Regions from separate parts of the Thalassotalea atypica genome, predicted to be linked through region 2. Evidence: predicted binding sites of a transcription regulator. Region 2 holds the regulator's gene; the other holds the start of a gene.

Region 1 (12,394 bases), 900 kb from region 2:
TTTGAAACATTTGTACAGCCGCAGGATTCGCTGACAATATTTCGCCAGCGACGGAAGTAGTTAATATGGCATTGTTTGACGCATTGACAATTGCTTTGTATTCGCTGTTTGTTAGCGCATCAGTTAATTGATGGTTTAAGCTCTTCAATTGTAGGTGCTGACTTTGTGTCGAGCGTAAATTATGCTTAAGTTTTCTCAAGTCGTTGCGACGACTGTACGCGTTGCTGTAAAGCAAGACCGAGCCAGCAAATAGCCAAAACAGTATAACAATGGACTGTAAGTTGGATGAAGTACTGTAAAAAAGTGACTGTTCATACCCGTATAAATGAAGAGCGATCGGTATGATCATCAACAGCAGCAAAAATAGTTCGGGGTTATTGGCCTTTCTGATAGCCTTTGGAAATTGAGTTATTTTTAACGTGACATTTGCGCAAATTACAAGGAAGAAAAAGGGCAATAAAATAGTGAGTTGAAGGTAATAACTCATGGCTACTGAGTTAACACTACTGTCCATAAATGCATTAATATGACCAAAAAACAATGCAATTGAACTACTCATTAACAAGCCATAAAAATAACGCCAAAAATTGTCTTTACTGGCGAACAAGCATAAGCCTAGCCGCGTAATAATGAGGCTGGTGATCAATAACTCAAAAAATAGTGACGGCTTGCCTTGTTGATAAATTTGACCGGAAAACTCAGCCGGCAGCAAAACAAAATAACAAAAACAAATGAGTGTAAAAAAGATAATAGGTACACGACCATTGATATATTTGTTAACTGGCACATCACTTAAGTGGGGGTTGGTCTCAATTGCCAATAAGATAAAAAAATACACGAAAAGTGAAGTGAAGTCTTGATATAGCTGTTCGCTGATACCAGTAGGTGACCCGTTTAAAAATTTACTGGTGATGATGGCTAATATTGCCAATAGTATATATTGCCAAAACAACTTAAATGAACGGGTTGTGTTTTTTCTGAAACAATTAAACACTATGACTAGGCTGCACAGATGTATTGTCGATAATGCAACAGATGAAATTACAACAGGCGAAATAGACAGCGTGTTAGCAACAAAAACATGAGGAATAAAAGTCGCCATACCTGCAAGGGCTATGAGAAATTGTCTAATACGTATGGGCAATTTTTTTTCCTAGTGGTTATCAAATCCTGTCGATAATATTCAGCTATCAATCCCGTATAACTAATGCTTTGCGTAATTTATAATAACAATCCGTTAACATCAAGTTGCTACCTCAAGTTAACGAAAATCTATCACGACAACCAGTACATAGAACAATCGTAAAGTTAATGAATTGAAATGCACGGTGTAATTGCTTGCTTTATGTTAAAAAACTAAGTCGCAAACGACTTGATAAACTTGAGGTTATTATAGTATTACCAGTATAGCAGCCGAAGAAAACTCATGTGTGCTACAAATGAATACTTAGATAGGAAACCCGCAACCTCATCATAGAAAAGGTGTATTAAATTTATGCCTTTTGTTATTTTATATTTTTACATTCAAGCCGCTGAATTCATGAGCCAGTCGACCTTAAACCTTTCAAATTACATCAGCACAGAAATTGCTGGAGAAAGTGCGCTTATCCTCTATTTGACCATGGCAGAATATGAAGGTGGAAATACTAGTGAACTTATTGCAGCACTCGCTAAAAAACTCGCTGCACACCTTTCATCAGTGATAACAGAAGTTGTACCGTCCTATCAGTCAATGTTGATCAGCTTTGATTTGTTTAAAGTTGATCATTTGTCATTGTCGCGGCGAATTCATGCTCTTGCAGCAGAGGTGACATTATTTGATGTTGATAGTGCTAAGGAAGTGACGCTACCTGTTTACTATCATTCAAGTGTTGGGGCAGATTTATCGCGCATTGCACAACAGGCAAAGATATCGATCGAGGATGTCATTAAAATACACCAAAGACCAACTTACACCGTACAAGCAATTGGTTTTGCGCCAGGGTTTTCATATTTAGGTGATGTTGACCCAAAAATCATCACGCCAAGACTTAACACCCCGCGCACAAAAGTGCCAAAAGGCGCTGTCGCTATCGCAAATAATCAGACCGCAATTTATCCACAAGTCTCTCCAGGCGGGTGGAACATTATCGGCTTATGTCCAACAACGCTTTTTGATCCCAATACTGAGCAGCCCTCATTACTTTCTGTGGGGGATAAAGTGAAATTTTTAGCCATTGATAAACAGCAGTTTATAGAGTTGGGTGGTAAGCTTGATGAATACATGGTGGAAGACAATTAATGCAGTCGAAATTCAAGGTTGTCCATCCGGGAGTACATAGCCTTATTCAAGATAATGGCCGAGTGGGGTTCGCGCATTTAGGTGTCACTACCGGGGGCGTTGCGGATAAGCAAGCCTACTATTGGTTAAACCGAATGCTGCAAAATGAACAAAATGCTGCGTGTATTGAAATTACCTTTGGCGGACTAAAATTGCACAGTCTATGTGAGCAGGTAATTTGTCTTACTGGGGCAGATATGCCGTTAACTATCAATGGCCAATTACAGCGGAATTGGTGTTCTCATCAGGTGAAATCTGGCGACGTTATAGCAGTGGGCTATGCTAAATCGGGTCTTAGATCCTATTTTGGTGTTCACAGAGGGTTTAAGTTTGAGCCTCAATTTGGTAGTTGTTCAACCGTGGTAAGAGAGCAATTGGGGGGACTAAACGGGCAAGCATTGAAAGTAGGCGACGAACTCGGTTGTGATCTTTTATCAACAATAACAAATGGTGAAAAGAAAACTACTCATGTTAAATGCTTTGCATTAGGCGTGATGGATATCCCTCGTTATCACCAAACGGTGACTATTCGGGTTGTTTTAGGTTATCAATATCAAGCGTTTGAAAAAAATGAACGTGACGTGTTTTTCAACAATGAATACCTAGTGTCAAAGCAATTTGATCGTATGGGTTATCGATTACACGGAGTTCAAATTCACTCAAACGTACAGGCGTTGAAATCTGAAGGCATTTGCTATGGTGCTATTCAAATTCCGCCAGATGGCCAACCGATTATTTTACTCAATGATCGCCAAACGTTAGGGGGCTACCCTAAACTTGGTAGCATTTTCTCATTGGATGGAGACAAATTGGCGCAATGTGGTCAGGGAGCGAAAATTAATTTTGTAGAAATAACCGCTGAGCATGCAAAGCAACTGCTGATAGAGGCTCAAAGTCAACGCCAATCAATACAGTTAAAACGTTTTCAACCTTCTAGTGGCTAACGCCTTTCCTGTTTATTTCACCACAAAGTCATAAGCTTCGCTTGCTTGTGATTTTGGCACTTTATTATAGGTATAGTGCCACCATTCCAACGAATAGTTCTTAAAACCGTGCTGTGCTAAATGATCTCTTAAAAAGAGTCGGCTTTGCTGTTGTTGCTTGCTAATTAAGGGGGATAGGGTGTGAGATTTTTCATCAAATAGATCAAAAGCGCTGCCCATATCGACCTCTGTCCACTTACCGTTTTGTAATTTTTCAATGGTTAAGTCGACGGTAAAGCCTTTAGAATGGCCTGACCTTTCCGCAATGTAAGGGCCAACTAACGTGTCTTTATCAATGTTGGGATAGTATTGCGTCTTGGTTTTTTGGTCCGTGAGATCTTTGGCCCAATGCATAAAATGTGCAACGGCGCGTTCAGGACGATAACAGTCGAAAAACTTAAAACGAAAACCCTGCTGATTCAAAGCGTCGGATGCTTTTTTTAAATCGGCGATAGCACGCTTATCAATAAAACATTTTTCCGCTTGATACCCGTTAATGCGTGTACCAACAAAATTGTCATTACTGTAGTATTTAATGTCGTATTTCAGTGTGGAAAGTACTGTTTGTATGTCGATAAATTGATCTTTATCTTCATGCTGCGCTAATGCTATTTTGGGGAGCATTAGCATTGTCGCTGCCGCAAATAAAATTAACGGTATTGAATTATTCGTCATATCATCCTAAATATTTAAGTTATCCATTGATTTTACATTACGCTAATTTTTATGGATGATGAAGCTAATATCGTTCTCCCCATAATTATTAAAAACAATGCACTCATTTACTGTTAAGTTTATTAGCCTATTTGCAAGCGCACTACTGTTGTCCAATACAGCTCTTGCCAACACAGCGCCTTCTTTGTTCACCAACGTGCCACAGGTTACGCAGCAAAAACTAACACCGGAATATTGGCTGACTCAAAAGAATCAGGCATCTTCGACTAAAAATACCTCTGTTGATGACTTAATGTTATCGCGTGAACAAATCAACAGATATAATCAAAAACAGTATGACTCACAGCGCTATTTAAAGAATCCACTGACGTATTCTGAGCAAATACAAGGAAGCAAAATTAAAGCGATGATTAATCGCATCAGTAAGCCAGCAAGCGCGCCTCGTTATTATCAAAATAAACAACAGCTCAGCGCCAAAGATTATCAGCATTATATCGACAAAATGGCATTAACCGATATTGGCAAACAACAAACCATAGCGTTTGGTTTAGTCACTAAAAGGGCCAGCCTACGTACATTTCCAACGACAGACAGAGTATTTAAAAAAGACATCAATACGGATCTGGACCGTTTTCAAGAAACAGCGGTATTTCCAGGAGAAGCAGTAGCAGTGCTGCATTACAGCAAAGACAAAAAATGGGCATTTGTACAAAACTACCATTACCGTGCGTGGCTGGAAACCTCTGCGATAGCGATAGGTAGCAAAGCACAAGTCGATGAATATATATCGCAAAAATCTAGGCTCATTGTTACGGGAGCTAAAGTATTCACCAACTACAACCCTAGTCATCAACAAGTTTCTGAACTTCAATTAGACATGGGGGTTAGTTTGCCACTGCTTTCCCATGAGGAATTTGCGCAATACCAACTATCGGGTCAGAACCCTTATGCTAGTCATGTTGTTATACTGCCATCTCGTTTGCCAACCGGCAAGCTAGCCATAGTACCTGCACTCATTGCAAAATCGGCTGACGTGAACTTAGGTTATTTACCTTTTAGTCATTCTAATGTGATCAAACAAAGTTTCAAATTCTTAGGTGAACGCTATGGTTGGGGGCATGATTTTAATGGCCGTGACTGTAGCGGCTTTATCGGTGAAATTTTTAAAACCTTTGGTTTGCACATGCCGAGAAATACTAGCCAGCAAGGCTATGGCGAGATTGGCATCAATACGCGATTTACAAAACAAGATTCGATAGAAGTTAAGCAAAATGCATTAGCTCAATTAGAAGTGGGGGACTTAATTTATTTGTCAGGCCATGTCGCTATGGTCATAGGTTATGATGAGGCGAAACAGCCTTTTATTATTCATGATGTGTACGGCTTACAGTATCAAACGGATAACGTAGCTAAAGAAAGCGCTACTCAAGTTAAAGGTGTGCTCAATGGTGTATCTGTTACGCCAATCTTACCGTTTACACATTATATTTCTACTATGTATAACATTCAGAGGTTGGGTAAATGAGCAATTGCAAAGGAGTGTTGTTGGGGGTGGCTTTTTTATTATTGTTTGCTCATATTGGGCTGAATGCTAAAGAAAATCGTTATTCCATTTTGAATGAAAAAACTCAACAACTGGTGGTCGTTATTACTGAAAATGAACAAGCTACACAAGGAAAGCTATCCACCTTTACACTAGCGGCTAACAATCAGTGGCAAGCACAGGGCATCAAAACGGGTATTGTTGTTGGCCGCACGGGTATTGCGTGGGGACAAGGATTGCATCCTGAACAATCGGGTAATCAGAAAGTTGAAGGTGATGGCAAAGCGCCGGCAGGGGTTTTTCGTTTAGGCGATGCTTTTGGCTATCTTAGTGGCTTAAATACACAACTTAAATACACTCCAATGACAGCAAATGACTATTGTATGGATGTTGTTGCTTCTCCTTTATACAACCAAATAGTCTCTACTGATGACGTAGGTAAGTCAGCGGTAAAAGGCAGCTCTGAGCCTATGCGCCGTGATATCCATAGCAATGATCATTTGTATAAAAAGGGCATTGTTGTGCACCACAACCCCAATAATATTGCACCGAACGGCAGTTGTATTTTTATGCATATTTGGCGGGCTTCACACAAACCAACAGCAGGTTGTACAGCCATGCCTGAAAAGCAAATGGATCGTTTACTCGCATGGTTAGATGCCAGCAAACAGCCAGTATTGGTGACCTTAACTAAAAGGCAGTACCAGAAATTTCAGTCGATATGGGATTTGCCCAAACTTGAATTGTTCTAGGTCTGTTGGTCGTTGTCTAGTCAATGACAGGATCAAGGCCGAGAGATTGTGCAAGTTCATTCAAAAACAATTGCAGTTGATGCTGTAGTTGTCCTTGGATGTTTGACTCAACCCATTTAGCACTATTAGCCGTGGCACTGATGTCTAACAGCGCCATAAATACGCTATGTTTTTTTTGACTGGCTGAGCTAGATAAAGCGGTATTACTTTGAGTATTAAGTTGCCACTTATCATTTGTTTTCAATTGGAAATGTTGCTCAAAAAACGCTTGGCTGACCAACGTAACTTTAATTGAGATAGTTTTGCTGTCATCGCCATACCAATTGGCTTTTAACGTTGAAAAGTTTGCCCATGCTTCAAGTTTTTCAAGCAATCCACCTGATAATCCTAACGACTGAATCAATGCTTGATCAGCATTGATGGTTATAGGTAAATCACTTGAAATAGGCATTGTTATAACTCTTTTTTAAGTTTGTACAGTAAATCAAGTGCTTGGCGTGGCGATAAGTCATCAACATCGATATGTTTAAGCTGTTCAACCACTGGATGCTCAACATCCATTAAGGCCAGTTGTTCAAAAGCTTTTGGCTCGCTAGCAATCGTTGGCGGCGCTTGTGTTTCTAGTTCGGCTAAGCGTTGTTTTGCTCGCGTGATTACAGGTTTTGGAATGCCGGCTAATTGCGCCACTTGCAACCCGAAACTCTTGCTAGCTGCACCTTCTTGCACTGTATGCATAAAGATAATGTTGTCGTCATGTTCTATCGCATCTAAATGCACATTCGCTAAGGTGTCAATTTGCTCTGCAAGTAAGGTCAATTCAAAATAATGGCTGGCAAATAGGGTGAATGCTTTGGTGTTTAACGCCAGCATTTCAGCACAAGACCACGCTAAAGAAAGACCATCGTATGTACTGGTACCACGGCCAATCTCATCGAGCAACACTAGGCTGCGCTCAGTGGCATTATGGAGAATGTTGGCTGTTTCGGTCATCTCTACCATAAAGGTTGAGCGGCCACTAGCTAAATCATCAGAAGCACCAATTCTTGTGAATATGCGATCAACTAAACCGATTTTCGCTGCATTTGCCGGCACGTAGGCACCAATGTGTGCCATTAATACGATCAAGGCGTTTTGGCGCATGTAGGTCGATTTACCACCCATGTTTGGCCCAGTGATAATGAGCATTTCTCTGTTCTTATCAAGTACAACAGGGTTGGCGATAAACGCTTCATCGGTCATGTGCTCAACCACTGGATGGCGACCACTTTCAATGTTAATGCCTTTTTCATCAACAATTATCGGCTTAACATAACTCAGTGTTTCTGCGCGCTCAGCCAAGTTGTTTAGTACATCCAGTTCAGCAATGGCGTCTGCAAGTTGCTGAAGATCTACTAAGTGCGGTAATACTTGATCAAATAGCTGTTCATATAAACGCTTTTCAAGGGCTAAGAACTTGCTTTGTGCGCTTAATACAGTTTCTTCGTGTGCTTTTAGCTCTTCGGTGATAAAGCGCTCGTTGTTCTTTAGTGTTTGACGACGTATATACTCGTTAGGTACTTGTCCTGCTTGTGCCTTGCTCACTTCAATAAAGAACCCGTGTACTTTGTTATAGCCCACTTTTAAGGTAGGAATGCCGGTACGCTCTTTTTCTTTTTGTTCAATTTGCTCTAAAAAGTTAGTGGCGCCTTGGCTTAAATCTCTTAGAACATCTAATTCTTCATGGTAGCCCGGTGCGATTACCCCGCCATCACGGATCAATACAGGTGGATTATCAATAATCGCTGATTCTAGCAACTGTTGAACATCTGTCATTGGCAAGGTGTGCTGAGCAATTTCCGTCAAGTGCTCGCCTTGAGCTTGTGTCAATAATTCTTGCAGGTGCGGTAGTTGCTGTAAGGCGTTACGTAATCGGGCGAAATCTCTAGGACGAGCAGAGCGCAAGGCAATACGTGCCACGATGCGTTCAATATCACCAATGCCTTTAAGGCAACTGTGTAATTCAAACGATAGCTCATCTTGAATGACAGACGAAATCGCATTTTGGCGTTGGTGCAGCACATTGATATCGCGCAGAGGAAAATGCAGCCAGCGTTTTAACAAACGAGAACCCATGGCTGTCGCTGTTTTATCTAACACGGAGGCTAGTGTGTTTTCGAAGCCACCTTGCAGGTTTTGAGTAAGCTCTAGGTTACGACGTGTTGCAGCATCTAAAATCACGCCACGCTGAGAAGATTCGCAAATTATTGAGCGAATATGCGGTAAGGCGCTTCGTTGACTGTCTTGCACATATTGAAATAAGCAACCAGCAGCAGAAATACCACGTACTTTATCAGCGACACCAAACCCAGCTAATTCTTTTGTGCCAAATTGCTTGTTGAGTAATTTTGTCGCGGTATCGAACTCAAATTCCCACTCAGGACGACGACGTAAACCTTTGTAGTTATCCAATAGTTGTGGACAGGACAAATTTTCAGGGTATAGAAGTTCCGCTGGCGACAGTCGTTGCAATTCTGCTTGTAGTTGTTCTTGTGATTGTGGCTCTGTAATCACAAAGCGGCCACTGGTCATGTCTAAATACGATAAGCCAAATCCCTGCTTGGTTTCGCAAATAGCTACAATTAAGTTGTCTTGCCTATCGTTTAGCAACGCTTCATCGCTGACAGTCCCCGGCGTTACTATACGTACAACTTTACGTTCTACCGGCCCTTTACTTGTCGCTGGATCGCCGACTTGTTCACATATGGCAACCGACTCGCCAAGTTGAACTAACTTAGCCAAGTAAGTTTCCACCGCGTGATAGGGTACGCCGGCCATAGGAATGGCATTGCCACCACTTTTTCCTCTAGCAGTAAGGGAAATATCCATTAAATCTGATGCTTTTTTTGCATCATCAAAAAACAACTCGTAAAAATCACCCATGCGATAGAACACCAAGATATTGGGAAATTCTGCCTTTATGGTGAGGTATTGACGCATCATTGGGGTGTGAGCTGATAAATCTGGAGTTGCTTTAGTCATCGATTATTTTAGCGCTGTGAATGAGGGATAAATTAATGCGTTGATTATGCCATAAGGGAATGACAGGTACTCAATTATTTTTATCAAAATACGCTAGAAAAAAACTACTGTACAAATTGTGCTATTGACGTCTTCTTTCCAAAGTATAACTTTTTGATGTGATTTTTGAAAAAGTTATCGAGTCCAATTTTTCCCTTTTATATCAATGGCTAAAAAGTATCGTCAATTGAAAAAACTCTGTGGAATAAAAAAAATTATAAAAAAACTTGATACTGTACGGTCATACAGTATACTTGCAATCATTGAAACGAAGTTAACAAATTATCCGGAGCGATAAATGGACGATAATAAAGAAAAAGCACTCTCTGCTGCCCTTAGTCAAATTGAACGTCAATTTGGTAAAGGCTCAATCATGAAATTAGGTGAAAACCGCAGCATGGATGTTGAAACGATTTCGACAGGTTCATTAGGACTAGACATTGCACTAGGTGCTGGCGGTTTACCAATGGGGCGTGTTGTTGAAATTTACGGTCCAGAATCCAGTGGTAAAACAACGCTAACGTTAGAAGTTATCGCTGAAGCGCAACGTAACGGTAAAGTCTGTGCATTCGTTGATGCTGAGCATGCCTTAGACCCAATCTATGCCGAAAAACTTGGTGTAAACATCAATGAGCTTTTGGTTTCTCAACCGGATACTGGTGAGCAAGCGCTAGAGATTTGTGACATGTTAACTCGCTCAGGCGCGGTTGATGTGATTGTTGTTGACTCGGTTGCGGCATTAACACCAAAAGCAGAAATCGAAGGTGATATGGGTGATTCACATATGGGTCTTCAAGCACGTATGTTGTCACAAGCAATGCGTAAGCTAACGGGTAACTTGAAACAATCGAATACTATGATGATTTTCATCAACCAAATACGTATGAAAATTGGTGTGATGTTTGGTAACCCAGAAACAACTACTGGTGGTAATGCATTAAAATTCTATGCTTCTGTTCGTCTAGATATCCGACGTATTGGCGCGGTTAAACAGGGCGATGAAATTGTCGGCAATGAAACTCGTGTTAAAGTGGTTAAAAATAAAATTGCTCCTCCTTTTAAACAGGTTGAGTTCCAAATCTTGTATGGTGAAGGCATTAACAGCTTAGGTGAATTAATTGACCTAGGCGTACAAAACAAAATGGTTGAGAAGGCCGGCGCTTGGTATAGCTACAATGGCGACAGAATTGGCCAAGGCAAAGCCAATGCTACTAAGTACTTGAAAGAACACCCGGAAATGGCGAAAGAAATTGATGACCGCTTACGTGAAATATTTTTAAATAAAGCATCAAGTAATCAAGCTGAAGCGGTTACTGAATAAGCGCTCTTAAAAGAAGAATTCTAATATTAAAACACCGACGAAATGTCGGTGTTTTTGTTTAGCCATTCAACAAGATTCAGGGATAGATCATGTGGCGACAATCTTCCTTCAGTCATTTCAATCTTAAAACTGTGATACTAACCCTTTTTGCTCATGAAGGCGTTTAAGTAAATTGTCACTTAGACTAACTGCTTCACGGCCATGCTCTTCACTTTTTGCTGACATGTCACTCACAGTAACGATATTTTGATTGACCTGTTCAGCAACAACCGACTGTTCCTCAACAGCGGTCGCTATTTGTATGTTAATGTTTGCAATTTCATTCACTTCGTTATTGATTTTTGACAGTGAATTCCCTGTTTCTTCAGCAAGCCCTACACACACTTTTGACAGCTCATTACCGCGAGTCATTGCGCTCGTGGCAAGCTCTGACTCATTTCTTAATTGAGTGAGTAATTTGCTGATTTCCTCTGTCGATTGTTGAGTACGCATTGCAAGCGCTCTTACTTCTTCAGCAACAACCGCAAATCCTCGTCCTTGTTCGCCGGCTCGCGCTGCTTCAATCGCTGCATTTAGTGCTAATAAGTTGGTTTGATCAGCAATACTGCTGATTTCACTTAAAACAGTTTCGATTGCTTGGCTACCGTTAGTTAAGTGATTTATTGCCGCGTCTACTTCTGTTAGTTGACTGGAAAGCTCATTAATTGAATCTACAGTTTTTGCAACAACAGACTGCCCGCTTTGGCTAATGTCTAGCCCTTGCTGAGACGATTGAGAGGCCAGTGTGACCACTTGAGCTATTTCTTGTATGGTTGAAGACATTTGGCTAATAGCTGTGGCAATTTGCTCGGTTTGTGCGCGTTGTTCGCCTAAAATATTTGCGACATCGCTACCGCGGTTTGCAGACTGGCTTGCGGTATCAACTATGGACTCAGAATCATCACTGACTCTGCCTACGATAGCTTTAATTTCTGCATTTTTCTTTTGAAGTGCGAGATTTATAGCGCCGATGTCGTCATTGTTGTCTGAATATAGGTAACTCATTAATGGGTTATCAAAGATCTTTTTTGCATTACTGACGACGACTTTATACTTCATGCGCCATTGATAAAAAAACAGACTACTCACTAATGACACGGAACATAAAGGGATACTTGCTAAAAGGTTACTCCCCATAAAAATAAGCATGCCTGATAACACTACCATTAGTAGTAACGCTATTTGGAGCCATGCAGTAATATCCGTTTGAAATTTCAGTTGTAGAGGTGGCTTATTTTGATTCAGTTGCGCATAGAGTTTTTCGGCACGTGATATTAACTCTCGGTCCGGTAGCGTACGAACGGACTGATATTCGTGTATTTGACCAGACTCGTCTTTTATCGGGGTAACAAACGCATTAACCCAATAATAATTCCCGTTTTTACATCGGTTTTTGACGGGACCCATCCAAGATTCGCCTGCTCTAATTGTTTCCCACATATTTTTAAAGGCAGCCTTAGGCATTTCGGGATGGCGTACCATATTGTGTGGGTTGCCCTTCATTTCTTCTAAAGAAAACCCTGCAATATTGCAAAAACTTTTGTTTGCGTACTTTATATTACTGTCTAAATCTGTCGTTGATAGTAATATTTCATGATCTGAAAATAGTTCTTCTTTGCTCATCTAAAACCTCTCAATATACCTCCATGTAATACCCCTTAACTTACATCTATTGATCGAGCAATAATCCTTTCAAATTAATCA
Region 2 (12,394 bases):
AAAAAACTGGCGGACAACCCCCGTAGAATGTCCATACTGACGATTAGTCAGTGGTAATGTGAGTTCAGCGGATAATATTTCTCTTGTATGGAGATTGGTTGGGAGCTTAAAGGTTATGATTGCTTTGTTTCCTGAGCCTATTTTAATAAGCTTCTTTTTTCCAAGCGACTTTCTGCTGCCTTTAAGGAGGTAGGTATCGACACTAGCTGATAAAACAAGGCGCTGTTGTGCCGTTTTGATGGTCAGAGTTGCGGCTCGCGAATCAGCACTTTCTTTAGAGTAAATATCGAATATGCCCTTTTCTGCAGTTATCAATAGGTTAATAATAGGGGCAGGTGAAAATACCGCCAGCGCTAATGTTTCTTCTCTTGCAGTATCGGTATCGCGTATTTGGAATTCAGCAAGTGTTTCTGTTTTATTTGAGGCAATGTATTTATCGAAGCTGCTATATGGCCAAATAATTTTTGCTTGGCTGCTAAATTGCTTAAATGTTACCGATTCGTCGATTTCAATAGCCATTAAGGGAAAAGACAAAATGTGCAATAGGTTAAAATACATAAGATAAATGTTTGGTTTCATTTTCTATCCTTATGAAAACCCTTCTATTTTAATAATACCCAGTTAAACTGTGCATATCTTTCTATTAACCTTAAATTATTTAACATGAAAATTGTAGGAATGATTGTTGTTCTATTTCTAATTGTTTTTACAATTGAAAAAACGTTGAATGAAAGCTTTGAAGGCCTGTTAGTTAAAGCTAAAAAATATGCCCATATAAACGTTAGTCAAAATGACGGCCTGCACAAGTTGATCTTAAAGGTTGTTCAAAAACTCGTTTCGGTATATCCATCTCCTGAACTTTATAATAAGCCCGATCACATAGACGGTGTGGGTGCGCAAAGTAATTTGAGCAACGAGCTAGGACCTAATAGTACCATTGTTACAAGCACCAAGGAACTTAAGCAGGCTATAACAAATGTGAAGCCAGGTCAGACGATCTTATTGAGCCCTGGAATTTATGACGTAACTTCTCGATATCTACTCCTCAAAAACTCTGGTACGTTCGCACGTCCAATCACATTGAGAGCAAATACGCTAGGGGATGCAGTATTACGTTCTAATTCAGTTGAAGGTTTACTAATTCAAGGAAAGAACTGGCGTATAGAGAACTTGATATTTAAAGGGGTTAAAGGCAAGGATGGTTCAATTGAGCACGCAATACATATCGTGGGTGATGCCGATAATATACAAATAAAGAACAATAAATTTATTAATTTCAATTCACATATTAAATCGAATGGTAAGCCTAATGCGCAAGGAAAAATTGAATACCCAGATAATTTACTGATTCTGAACAACGATATTTACAATGAATGGAAGCGTAATACGCACAGTCCTGCTAGCCCGATAGATCTTGTTGGTGGTAACTATGTGATCGTCAAAAATAACTTTATTGCAGATTTTGGTAAGTATGGCAAGAAAGGGTTTGGGACGACTTACGGAGCCTACATGAAAGGTGGTGGTATAGGAGGAATTTTTGAAAATAATGTGGTGATGTGTGAGTGGCGTGTCCCACATACGTCACCAATGGACGTCAGAATTGGTCTATCATTCGGCAATGGAGGAACTGGTGGGCAGTTTTGTGCAGATAAAAAATGTGAATACGAGCACACCGATGGTGTAATGCGCAACAATACTATTTTGAATTGTGTAAACGATGTCGGCATTTACCTTAATAAATCTTACAATACGCTAATAGAAAATAATGCTATCCGCTCAAGTTTAGGCGTTGACGTGCGTTTTGAGCAAAGTAGTGCAGAGATTCGCGGCAATGTTATTGAAGGACGCGTCAAAGCAAGAGATGGAGCAACTATAACTGTTGATGATAATATCATCGAATAAAATTGTTTGGTTTGTAATACCCTTGTGTAACAATAATGTGAATGAATGTTTAAATTCACTTTAAGGATAAAGAAGTCGATGAGTTTTTCTGAAAATGTAAAAATTGCAATTATTGGCCTAGGTTATGTAGGCTTACCTCTAGCAGTTGAGTTTGGCAAAAAGTATCAAACGATAGGGTTTGATATCAACGCTAGCCGAGTTCAAGAGCTTAATGATGGATTTGACAGAACGCTTGAAGTAGAAACAGAAGAATTAAAGCAGGCGTCGCAACTGACGTATGCGAGCAATGTTGAAGAGCTAAGATCCTGTGATTTTTATATTGTCACTGTACCAACGCCTATTGATGCGCATCGCCAACCAGACTTAACGCCTCTAATCAAAGCATCAGAAATGCTAGGCTCTGTGATTGGAAAAGGCTCAACCGTTGTTTATGAATCTACCGTGTACCCTGGCGCGACTGAAGAAACTTGCGTGCCAATCCTTGAAGCGGTATCTGGATTAACACTTAATCAGGACTTCTTTGCAGGTTACTCACCTGAGCGAATAAATCCAGGTGATAAAACTCATCGCCTCCCAAGTATTTTAAAAGTGACGTCCGGCTCAACGCCAGAAATTGCCGATAAAATAGATGCGCTATATGCCTCAATAATTACCGCAGGTACTTACAAAGCGTCCTCCATAAAAGTGGCTGAGGCTGCTAAAGTCATAGAAAATACACAGCGTGACGTTAATATTGCGCTCATTAACGAGTTATCAATTATCTTCAATCGTCTAGACATTGATACTCTCGAAGTTCTAGAAGCTGCTGGTACAAAGTGGAATTTCTTACCCTTTAGACCGGGATTAGTGGGCGGTCACTGTATTGGTGTTGACCCTTACTATTTAACCCATAAAGCGCAAGCGGTTGGCTATCATCCTGAAATGATACTTGCGGGACGTCGACTAAACGACGGTATGGCACATTACGTCGTGTCTGAATTAGTAAAAGGTATGCTTAAAAAACGCATCCAAGTGGAGCAATCAAAAGTGTTGGTAATGGGGTTAACGTTTAAAGAAAATTGCCCTGACTTACGTAATACCAAAGTGATTGATATCGTTGAAGAGCTTAAAGAATATAATGTTAATGTGGATGTTGTAGACCCTCTTTGTGCGTGTGAAGAAGCGCAAGAAGAATATGGCATCAAGTTAACACCTAATCCTAAACCTGATAATTATGATGCGATTATCATGGCCGTTGCTCACAATCAGTTTAAAGAGATGGGCATAGAGGCAATACATAGATTCGGTAAAAAGACTCATGTGCTTTATGATTTAAAGTGTATTTTACCTAAAGACAGCGTTGATATGCGCCTGTAATTGGCCTAGGAATAATTGTGAATAAATTTGAACAGATCAGGGGCTCATTAAGCTCACAGCCTAAAACATGGTTAGTGACGGGGGTAGCCGGATTTATAGGCTCTAACTTGTTAGAAACCTTGCTAAGGTTAAATCAGAAAGTTATTGGCTTAGATAATTTTGCTACTGGTTATCAGAAAAATTTAGATGAAGTAAAAGGCTTAGTCTCTGACAAACAATGGCAAAAGTTTACCTTCATAGAAGGCGATATCCGCGATCTTGATACCTGCTTGAAAGCAACTCAAGAAGTCGACTACGTGCTTCATCAAGCGGCTTTAGGCTCGGTACCTCGTTCAATAGCCGATCCAATTACAACCAATTCTGCGAATGTGACCGGTTTTTTGAATATGCTAGAAGCAGCTAAACAAAATGAAGTAAGTAGCTTTGTTTATGCAGCAAGTAGTTCAACGTATGGTGATCATCCGGCATTGCCTAAAATTGAAGAAAACATTGGTAACCCGTTATCACCGTATGCGGTAACTAAGTACGTTAATGAGCTTTACGCTGACGTCTATAGCCGCACTTATGGTTTCAAATGCATAGGTCTACGTTACTTCAATGTGTTTGGTCGTCGACAAGACCCAGATGGCGCCTATGCGGCAGTAATCCCTAAATGGACAGCTGCGATGATTAAAGGCGAGCAAGTGTTTATTAATGGTGACGGCGAAACTAGCAGAGATTTTTGCTATATCGACAATACGGTACAAATGAATCTTCTTGCGGCGACGGCATCTGATGATGTCAAAGCCGAAGTTTATAATGTTGCTGTTGGTGATAGAACCACACTTAACGATCTATATTTTTCGATAAAATCAGCATTAGGTTCAAATGGTGTTGCCGTAGAAAAAGAAGCTCAGTACCGTGATTTTAGAGCGGGAGATGTGCGCCACTCACAAGCAGATGTCTCAAAAGCTAAAACTAAATTGGGATACGATCCTACGTTTCGAATTCAACAGGGCATAGAAGAAGCAATGCCCTGGTATTTGAATAATGTAGAGTAGTTTGCATTCTAAAATTTGAGAAGCGTCATTAAGACGCTTTTTTTATGTCTGAATACATGCCAGTGTATTTTAAAAAAGTTATTGATTTATAAATGATTTCGTCAATAATGAAACAAATGGAATTTTACAATTATCATGGAGTGATGATGAAAAACCTCGTGCTATTATTGCTAATGTGCGTAATGCCTACTATGACTTTTGCTGACAATGCGGATGTTTTTGGGCGTCTACCGCTTGTTTCTCAAGTTCAAATTTCACCGTCTGGCAATCACTTTGCTTACATGCGTGATATGAATGGTAAATACGCCATAGTCAGCCAATCATTGACCAGTAAAGCGAAACCACAAGTGTTCGGCATGAAGGAAGCTGAAATACGACATTTCACTTGGGTGAGTGATCAGCATCTTTTACTGTCATTATCAACCACACAATATTCTCCAGGCGACTTTGAGACTTTTACTATGCATCGTAAAGGCATTTTAGATGTTAAATCGAATCAAGTGACTTGGTTGTTTAAAGGGAATAGCTTTAGAAAGTATATTGGCTCGCCTACGTTAGTCAGTAAGCTGCCAAATGATGAAGAGCACATATTAGTGACATTTCCCTATCGGCACTTGAATGCGCTTTATAGGATTGACTTATCAGATGGCGACCATGAAAGAATATTTGAAGAGCATAATGCAGAAGACTGGCTGACTGATGATAATGGTGAGGTCTATAGCTATCAAAGATACCTAGGGGAGAAAGACAAATGGGTCAATTTTTACCGTAGCGATTTAGAGCATGATTTCATTCGATTAACCACGATAAAAGGCGGTAAGGAAGAGAACTTTAAGCCCGTCATCGTCAATATGAGCCCTGACAGAAAAACCATTTATTATTGGCAGTATGATGACTTAGCCATTTTAGTGAAAGCGAAGGTAGAACAGGGTGTGGTAGGCCAGTCGGAAGTTGTGATAGAAAATGCACCCTATGATATCGAAGATACTATTTGGGATTATCATAACCAGCAAGTTGTGGGGGTTGTGTCATTTGAAGACTATCCAGAATACTACTACTTTGACCAGCAACTAGCGCAAGTGCAGGCAGATTTAAAGGCAACTTATCAGCATGCACAGATTGATATTACCTCTTATGACCGAAATAAAGAGCGATTTATTATCTACCTGTCAGGTGAAAAATACCCAGAACGCTTTACCTTATATGATAGAAAAGCCGGCAGCATACAGCCCCTTGCGGAAGGCTTCCCCATAAAGGACAAATCCGCATTAGGCCATGTTAAAAGTTATCGATATAAAACATCTGATGATGTCGAGATCCATAGTTTTTTGACAATGCCTGCAGGTGACGCACAAAAGCCACCATTAATCGTTCTTCCACATGGAGGACCAGAAATGCGGGACGTGATGAGCTTTGATTGGATCAGACAATTTTATGCTTCAGAGGGGTTTGCCGTGTTTCAGCCCAATTATCGCGGCTCTGCTGGCTACGGCAAAAAATTTAAGAGAAGCGGTCATGGTGAATGGGGCAAACGGATGCAGGATGATATTGACGAAGGTGTTCATTCATTAATTGAAGCAGGGCTTGTCGATCCCAAAAGAATATGTGTGGTGGGTAGCAGTTACGGAGGATATGTTGCACTTTTCAGCGCAACCGTAAAATACAAGCTTTATCAGTGCGCCGTCTCATTTGCTGGCGTTAGTAATTTAGGTGATATGTATTTGCATGCTAAGGAACAAAAATCAGGTTTTAGCTACTGGCGCAAAAACATAGGTAAAACGGCGTTTGAAGATCTACACAAAATATCTCCATTTCATCTCGTTTCAAAAAAGACGTTACCGGTACTGCTTATGCATGGGACTGAAGATACTGTTGTTCCACTATTTCAATCTAAGAAGTTTTACAAGAAATTGGTCTCACTAGGGGACAAAGATAGCAAGTTTATTGAACTAGAAGGTGAAGACCACTGGTTATCAAAGGGGCAATCACGAAATAAATTCTTATTTGAATCGCTAAAATTTATCAATACTCATATCGATGAAAATAGTAAGTTGAATACAGAAGTGGGCCATTAATGACCTACTTTGAAACGATAACGACAATTAAACTCTAACGAAGTGCTTGCACTTATCATGGGCCTGTATATACTGACAGTAATGCTGTATAAAATAACAGGCTCAGGATGAAAGCACTTACCACGCGTCAGTCACAAATATTTGATCTGATTAAAGATAAAATTTCCGAAACAGGTATGCCGCCAACGCGTGCTGAAATAGCTGATTTTTTTGGTTTTAAATCCGCTAATGCAGCGGAAGAACACTTAAAAGCGCTGGCTAAAAAAGGGTATATTGAAATGCTGCCCGGCACCTCTAGAGGTATTCGTTTAGCAGAAGAATTTATAGAGGCTGAAGGTATTCCACTTATTGGCCGCGTTGCAGCCGGTGAGCCTATTCTTGCTCAAGAACATGTAGAAGAACATTATAAAATTGATGGCAATATGTTCCATCCAGCAGCAGATTATTTACTGCGGGTAAATGGCGAAAGCATGAAGGATATAGGCATTCTAGATGGTGATCTCCTTGCGGTTCACCAAACAACTGATGTTAAAAATGGTCAAGTGATCGTCGCGCGAGTTGAAGAGGATGTCACTGTCAAACGATTTAAACGCGATGGAAATATCGTATATTTGCATGCTGAAAATGAAGATTTTTCACCGATTAAAGTGGATTTAGCTAACCAGCACTTCAATGTTGAAGGTATTGCTGTTGGGGTGATCAGAGCAGCCGATTGGATGTAATGTATTAATCACAGCGCTTGGTTGTTTTTTAACCATTAAAAGGGCTTATTTTAAAGCCCTTTTTTATTATTTTTCTTTTTCTAAAGTTTTATTTTCTTCCTCACTATCTCTTCCTCTTAGAATCTTCCTGGTCAATAAAGATACAGGCTGCGTCTGTTTTTTGAGCTTTAACTCTATCTTCGTTAGAGTTTTTACTCATATGTTTTATAAGGAAAAACTTTGACTTGAATCAACAAAACACTAGACCTTGTATAAAAATTAAGTAATTCTAGAGTGGAAAATAAACATAAATAATAAGAATAGATGTGAGTGCGCTAATCTCATCTTACATCACAATTTCAACCAAAATTAAACAGAAATTACGCCCTGCGGAAAGCTGTATCTTTCGCTCTGTTTTTCTGTTTCTGTGTTAAAAAGGGTAGAGGAGATGTCGAGTGAAAAGACGTAACCTAGGTTGGCTGTTGTTGGGGAGTTTGCTTTCCAGTTCAGCTTGGGCCGAGATGGAGTTAAACCTTACTGAAGGCGTAACTGCGGTAAGTAAGGAAGTATATGATCTTCATATGCTGGCATTGTACATTTGTACAGCTATAGGTGTCATAGTCTTTGGTGCTATGTTTTGGTCGATGGCATTTCATCGTAAATCGAAAGGGGTAAAGCCTGCTGATTTTCATGAAAGTACGAAAGTTGAAATACTTTGGACGGCAATACCAATTGTTATTCTCATTGCGATGGCGGTTCCTGCCACAAGCACATTGATTGAGATGGAGAATAATGACAATTCAGATATCACCATACAAGTCACCGGCTCTCAATGGAAATGGCACTATAAGTATTTCGATCAAGACATTGAATTCTATTCTGTTCTCTCTACCCCTCGCGACCAATACGACAACCTCGATGGTCAATCAACTGAAAAAGGGGAAAATTACCTGCTTGAAGTTGATAAGCATCTCGTTATTCCAGTCAATAAAAAAGTGAGATTCTTAATCACTTCAGATGATGTTATTCACTCTTGGTGGGTACCTGCTTTTGCGGTGAAGCAAGATGCAAACCCTGGCTTTATCAATGAAGCATGGACCATTGTTGATCAGCCAGGTGTCTATCGTGGTCAGTGTGCAGAGCTTTGTGGTAAAGATCACGGCTATATGCCAGTAGTGGTTGAAGTTAAATCTGAAGCTGGCTACGCTGCATGGCTAGTTGAACAAGAGCAATTAATTGCTAAGGCAAAAGAAGCTGAAGCACAATCACTTAATGCATCTATGTCAAAAGACGAGTTGATGCAATTGGGTGAAACCACTTACACCGCTTATTGTGCTGCGTGCCACCAGCCTTCAGGTCAAGGTTTACCGCCGGCGTTCCCTGCGCTTAAAGGCAGTCCTATTGCAACTACCGGCCCTGTATCAGAGCATATTGATATGGTCTTTAACGGGAAAGCCGGTACAGGGATGCAAGGCTATGGTAAGCAGCTTTCGTTAAAAGAGATCGCAGCGGTCGTGACCTACGAGCGTAATGCTTGGGGTAATGACACGGGAGATTTAGTACAAGCATCGGATGTAAATACTGTTGCTGGTGCGATGCCAAAAGCAGAGTCTATGGCCGTAGTTGAAGAAGTAAAGGCAGCCGTTGAAGCACAAGCTGAACCAAGTGAAGATTTGTCCAGAACATATAGCATGGATGAATTGATGGCGAAAGGCGAACAGGTGTATATGACAGCATGTGTTGCATGTCACCAACCTACAGGTGCTGGGCTACCTCCGGCATTTCCATCATTAATTGGCAGCCCAATCATCACGGGTGATGTTACTGCTCATATTGATATGGTTTTAAATGGCAGTAGTAAAAATCCAGCAATGGCTGCATTTAAGGGCCAATTAAGCAAAACAGACATTGCCGCAGTTATCACCTATGAGCGAAATGCTTGGGGTAATAATACCGGTGATTTAGTCCAGCCAGCAGATATTGATGCTGCAAGTGCGAAGTAGGGAGGAATTAGTATGACAACTGACGTTATTAACGACTCAGAGCACCAGCATGACGATCATCATGATCATAAAATGACAGGCATTAAACGCTGGCTATATACCACTAACCATAAAGACATTGGTTCAATGTATTTGTGGTTCTCATTTATTATGTTTTTAACGGGTGGGGCAATGGCGATGGTAATACGCGCTGAATTGTTCCAACCGGGTCTGCAAATTATCGAGCCAGACTTTTTCAACCAAATGACCACTGTTCACGGTTTGATCATGGTTTTTGGCGCTATTATGCCGGCGTTTACAGGTTTGGCTAACTGGATGCTACCTATGATGGTAGGTGCGCCAGATATGGCATTACCAAGACTGAACAATTGGAGCTTTTGGATTTTACCGTTTGCGTTCACCATTTTATTAGCGTCTTTCTTTATGGAAAGTGGCGCGCCTAACTTTGGTTGGACCTTCTACGCACCATTATCCACAACCTACAGTAATGGTAGTACTGCATTCTTTGTGTTTGCTGTTCATATCATGGGTATTTCATCAATCATGGGCGCAATCAATATCGTAGTTACTATCATGAATATGCGCGCACCGGGTATGACGTACATGAAGATGCCATTGTTTGTCTGGACCTTCTTTATCACGGCCTATTTACTAATAGCGGTGATGCCCGTACTCGCCGGTACGGTGACTATGGTATTAACTGATACCTATTTTGGTACCAGCTTTTTTGATGCCGCCGGTGGTGGTGATCCTGTAATGTTCCAGCATATTTTCTGGTTCTTTGGACATCCTGAAGTGTACATCATGATTTTGCCAGCGTTTGGTATTGTATCGACAACCATTCCAGCGTTTTCTCGTAAGAAACTGTTTGGTTATAGTTCAATGGTTTATGCAACCGCTTCAATTGCCTTCTTGTCGTTTATTGTATGGGCTCACCATATGTTTACTACAGGTATGCCGCTGTTTGGTGAATTATTCTTCATGTATTGCACCATGCTAATTGCTGTTCCAACAGGGGTTAAGGTCTTTAACTGGGTCGCTACAATGTGGCGCGGTGCATTATCGTTCGAAACACCAATGCTGTTCTCTATTGCTTTTGTAATCTTGTTCACAATAGGTGGTTTTTCAGGACTAATGTTGGCTTTAACGCCAGTTGATTTTCAATATCACGATACTTACTTTGTTGTTGCCCATTTCCATTATGTATTGGTTACAGGTGCGTTATTTTCTATCTATGCAGGGGCTTATTACTGGCTACCTAAGTGGACGGGTTATATGTACAACGATACGTTAAGTAAGTGGCATTTTTGGTGTTCACTAATTTCGGTAAACCTCTTGTTCTTCCCTATGCACTTCTTAGGATTAGCTGGCATGCCACGTCGTATTCCGGATTACGCATTGCAATTTGCTGACTTTAACAAGTGGGTCAGCATTGGCGGCTTTGCATTTGGCATTTCTCAATTAATTTTCTTAGTGCTGGTGATTAAATGTATTAAGGGAGGCGAGAAAGCTGCAGCGAAACCTTGGGATGGTGCAGAAGGGTTAGAATGGACTGTACCTAGTCCTGCGCCATATCACACATTCGAAACACCACCTAAAGTCGATTAGATTTTAGGTGTCATCGTTAAAATAAAAATTAAGAGAGCATATGACTGAGCAACTAAAACAAAATAAAGAAAAAACCGCGAAAAAGTTAGTACTGATCGTATTTGCTATGTTTGGGTTCGGATTTGCTTTAGTTCCTCTTTATGATGTGTTTTGTGATATTACTGGGTTAAATGGGAAAACAGCTGATAGTGCGGCAACGTATACGGCTGATGGGGTTGATGAAACGCGCACAATAAGAGTGCAGTTTATTAGCCGCACCGCTAAAGGTATTCCATGGCAGTTCGAACCAATGGTAAACGAGGTTGAAGTGCATCCCGGTGAAATGAAACTGGTTAAATTTTACGCTAAAAATGAATCAGTAAGAGATATTATTGGACAGGCTGTACCCTCAGTCTCTCCGGGCCAAGCAGCATTGTATTTTCAAAAAATAGAATGCTTTTGCTTTAATCAACAGCCTCTCAAAGCAAATGAAGATGTTGAAATGGCTCTGCAATTTTATGTAGATCCTGAATTGCCTGATCATATCTCTGAGCTAACGCTGTCATATACCTTGTATGACATCACAGGCAAAGTTGAATCATAAGTTGTAAATAACCGAATGTAGGGAAAGAGTAATGACTACAAAAGAATATGAATCTTATTACGTACCTGCGCAAAGTCACTGGCCGATTATAGGTGCTATTGGCTTATTCTTAATTGCGATAGGCGCAGGACAATACGTCTCAACCTTAGCAAGTGAAGAAGCAGGCTGGGGCGGTTGGGTATTAATTGCCGGTATTGCCGTGATTATATATATGGTATTTGGCTGGTTTAGCAACGTCATCAACGAATCGATGTCGGGTAAATATAGTCATCAGATGGATAATTCATTCAAGCAAGGAATGAGCTGGTTTATCTTTTCTGAAGTGATGTTTTTCGCCGCGTTTTTCGGCGCACTTCTCTATGCTAGAACGTTCTCCGTGCCTTGGTTAGACGGCGCTGGCAATAACGTGATGACTGGCGAAGTGCTATGGCCTGAGTTTACTGCAACTTGGCCTCTAATTAAGACGCCAGATGGCACGACGACAACAGGCATGGGTTGGTATGGTCTACCTTTAATTAACACCATCTTGCTACTGACTTCATCAGTTACTGCGCATTTTGCACACGTGGCGTTAGAGCAAGATAAGCGCCCACAGCTCAAGTTTTGGTTAGGCTTGACCGTATTATTAGGCTTAGTCTTCTTGTATTGCCAAGGTCTAGAGTATGCCCATGGTTATGCAGATGAAATGAGGTTGTATTTAGACAGTGGCATTTATGGTAATACCTTCTACATGCTAACGGGCTTCCATGGTATGCACGTTACGCTAGGTACCATCATGTTAATTGTCATGTTGGTGCGAGTATTTAAAGGGCACTTTACCCCAAAAAATCACTTTGCGTTTCAGGCTGCTAGTTGGTACTGGCATTTTGTTGACGTGGTATGGGTATTACTGTTTGTATTCGTCTACATCATTTAATGATTTCTATCGTCGTTATTTAGCATGAATACATTATCGGATGTGCTCACATATACTTATATGCTGTGCGCATCCTCTTCGTTTTCATGCGAACTAACTTAGCTACAAACCATTAAACTATAGAATGAATAATATTAACTCAGAATCAGAGGTGCTCGCATATATTTATATGCTGCGCACCTCTTCTTTGCCTTTATCCAATCTACGGAG

What was found. Region 2 encodes LexA, which represses DNA repair genes until DNA is damaged. Its sites were predicted from a motif close to TACTGTATNNNNATACAGTA; they were not measured.
Region 1: recA (recombinase RecA) is a predicted target of LexA. The motif match lies at 9,562-9,581, and genes of this name have one in related genera.

What each region holds. Positions count from the first base shown of each region.
Region 1 covers NZ_AP027364.1:3,737,834-3,750,227, reverse strand. The annotation lists gene QUE03_RS17025 (ATP-binding protein) at 1-1,144, opposite strand, end outside; gene pxpB (5-oxoprolinase subunit PxpB) at 1,496-2,281, shown strand; gene QUE03_RS17015 (5-oxoprolinase subunit C family protein) at 2,281-3,264, shown strand; gene QUE03_RS17010 (M15 family metallopeptidase) at 3,277-3,978, opposite strand; gene QUE03_RS17005 (C40 family peptidase) at 4,076-5,503, shown strand; gene QUE03_RS17000 (L,D-transpeptidase family protein) at 5,500-6,273, shown strand; gene QUE03_RS16995 (hypothetical protein) at 6,290-6,724, opposite strand; gene mutS (DNA mismatch repair protein MutS) at 6,727-9,291, opposite strand; gene recA (recombinase RecA) at 9,629-10,651, shown strand; gene QUE03_RS16980 (methyl-accepting chemotaxis protein) at 10,775-12,313, opposite strand.
Region 2 covers NZ_AP027364.1:249,286-261,679, forward strand. The annotation lists gene QUE03_RS01095 (polysaccharide lyase) at 1-579, opposite strand, end outside; gene QUE03_RS01100 (right-handed parallel beta-helix repeat-containing protein) at 664-1,902, shown strand; gene tviB (Vi polysaccharide biosynthesis UDP-N-acetylglucosamine C-6 dehydrogenase TviB) at 1,981-3,258, shown strand; gene QUE03_RS01110 (NAD-dependent epimerase/dehydratase family protein) at 3,276-4,298, shown strand; gene QUE03_RS01115 (alpha/beta hydrolase family protein) at 4,415-6,373, shown strand; gene lexA (transcriptional repressor LexA) at 6,481-7,095, shown strand; gene coxB (cytochrome c oxidase subunit II) at 7,530-9,077, shown strand; gene ctaD (cytochrome c oxidase subunit I) at 9,090-10,685, shown strand; gene QUE03_RS01135 (cytochrome c oxidase assembly protein) at 10,726-11,268, shown strand; gene QUE03_RS01140 (cytochrome c oxidase subunit 3) at 11,300-12,184, shown strand.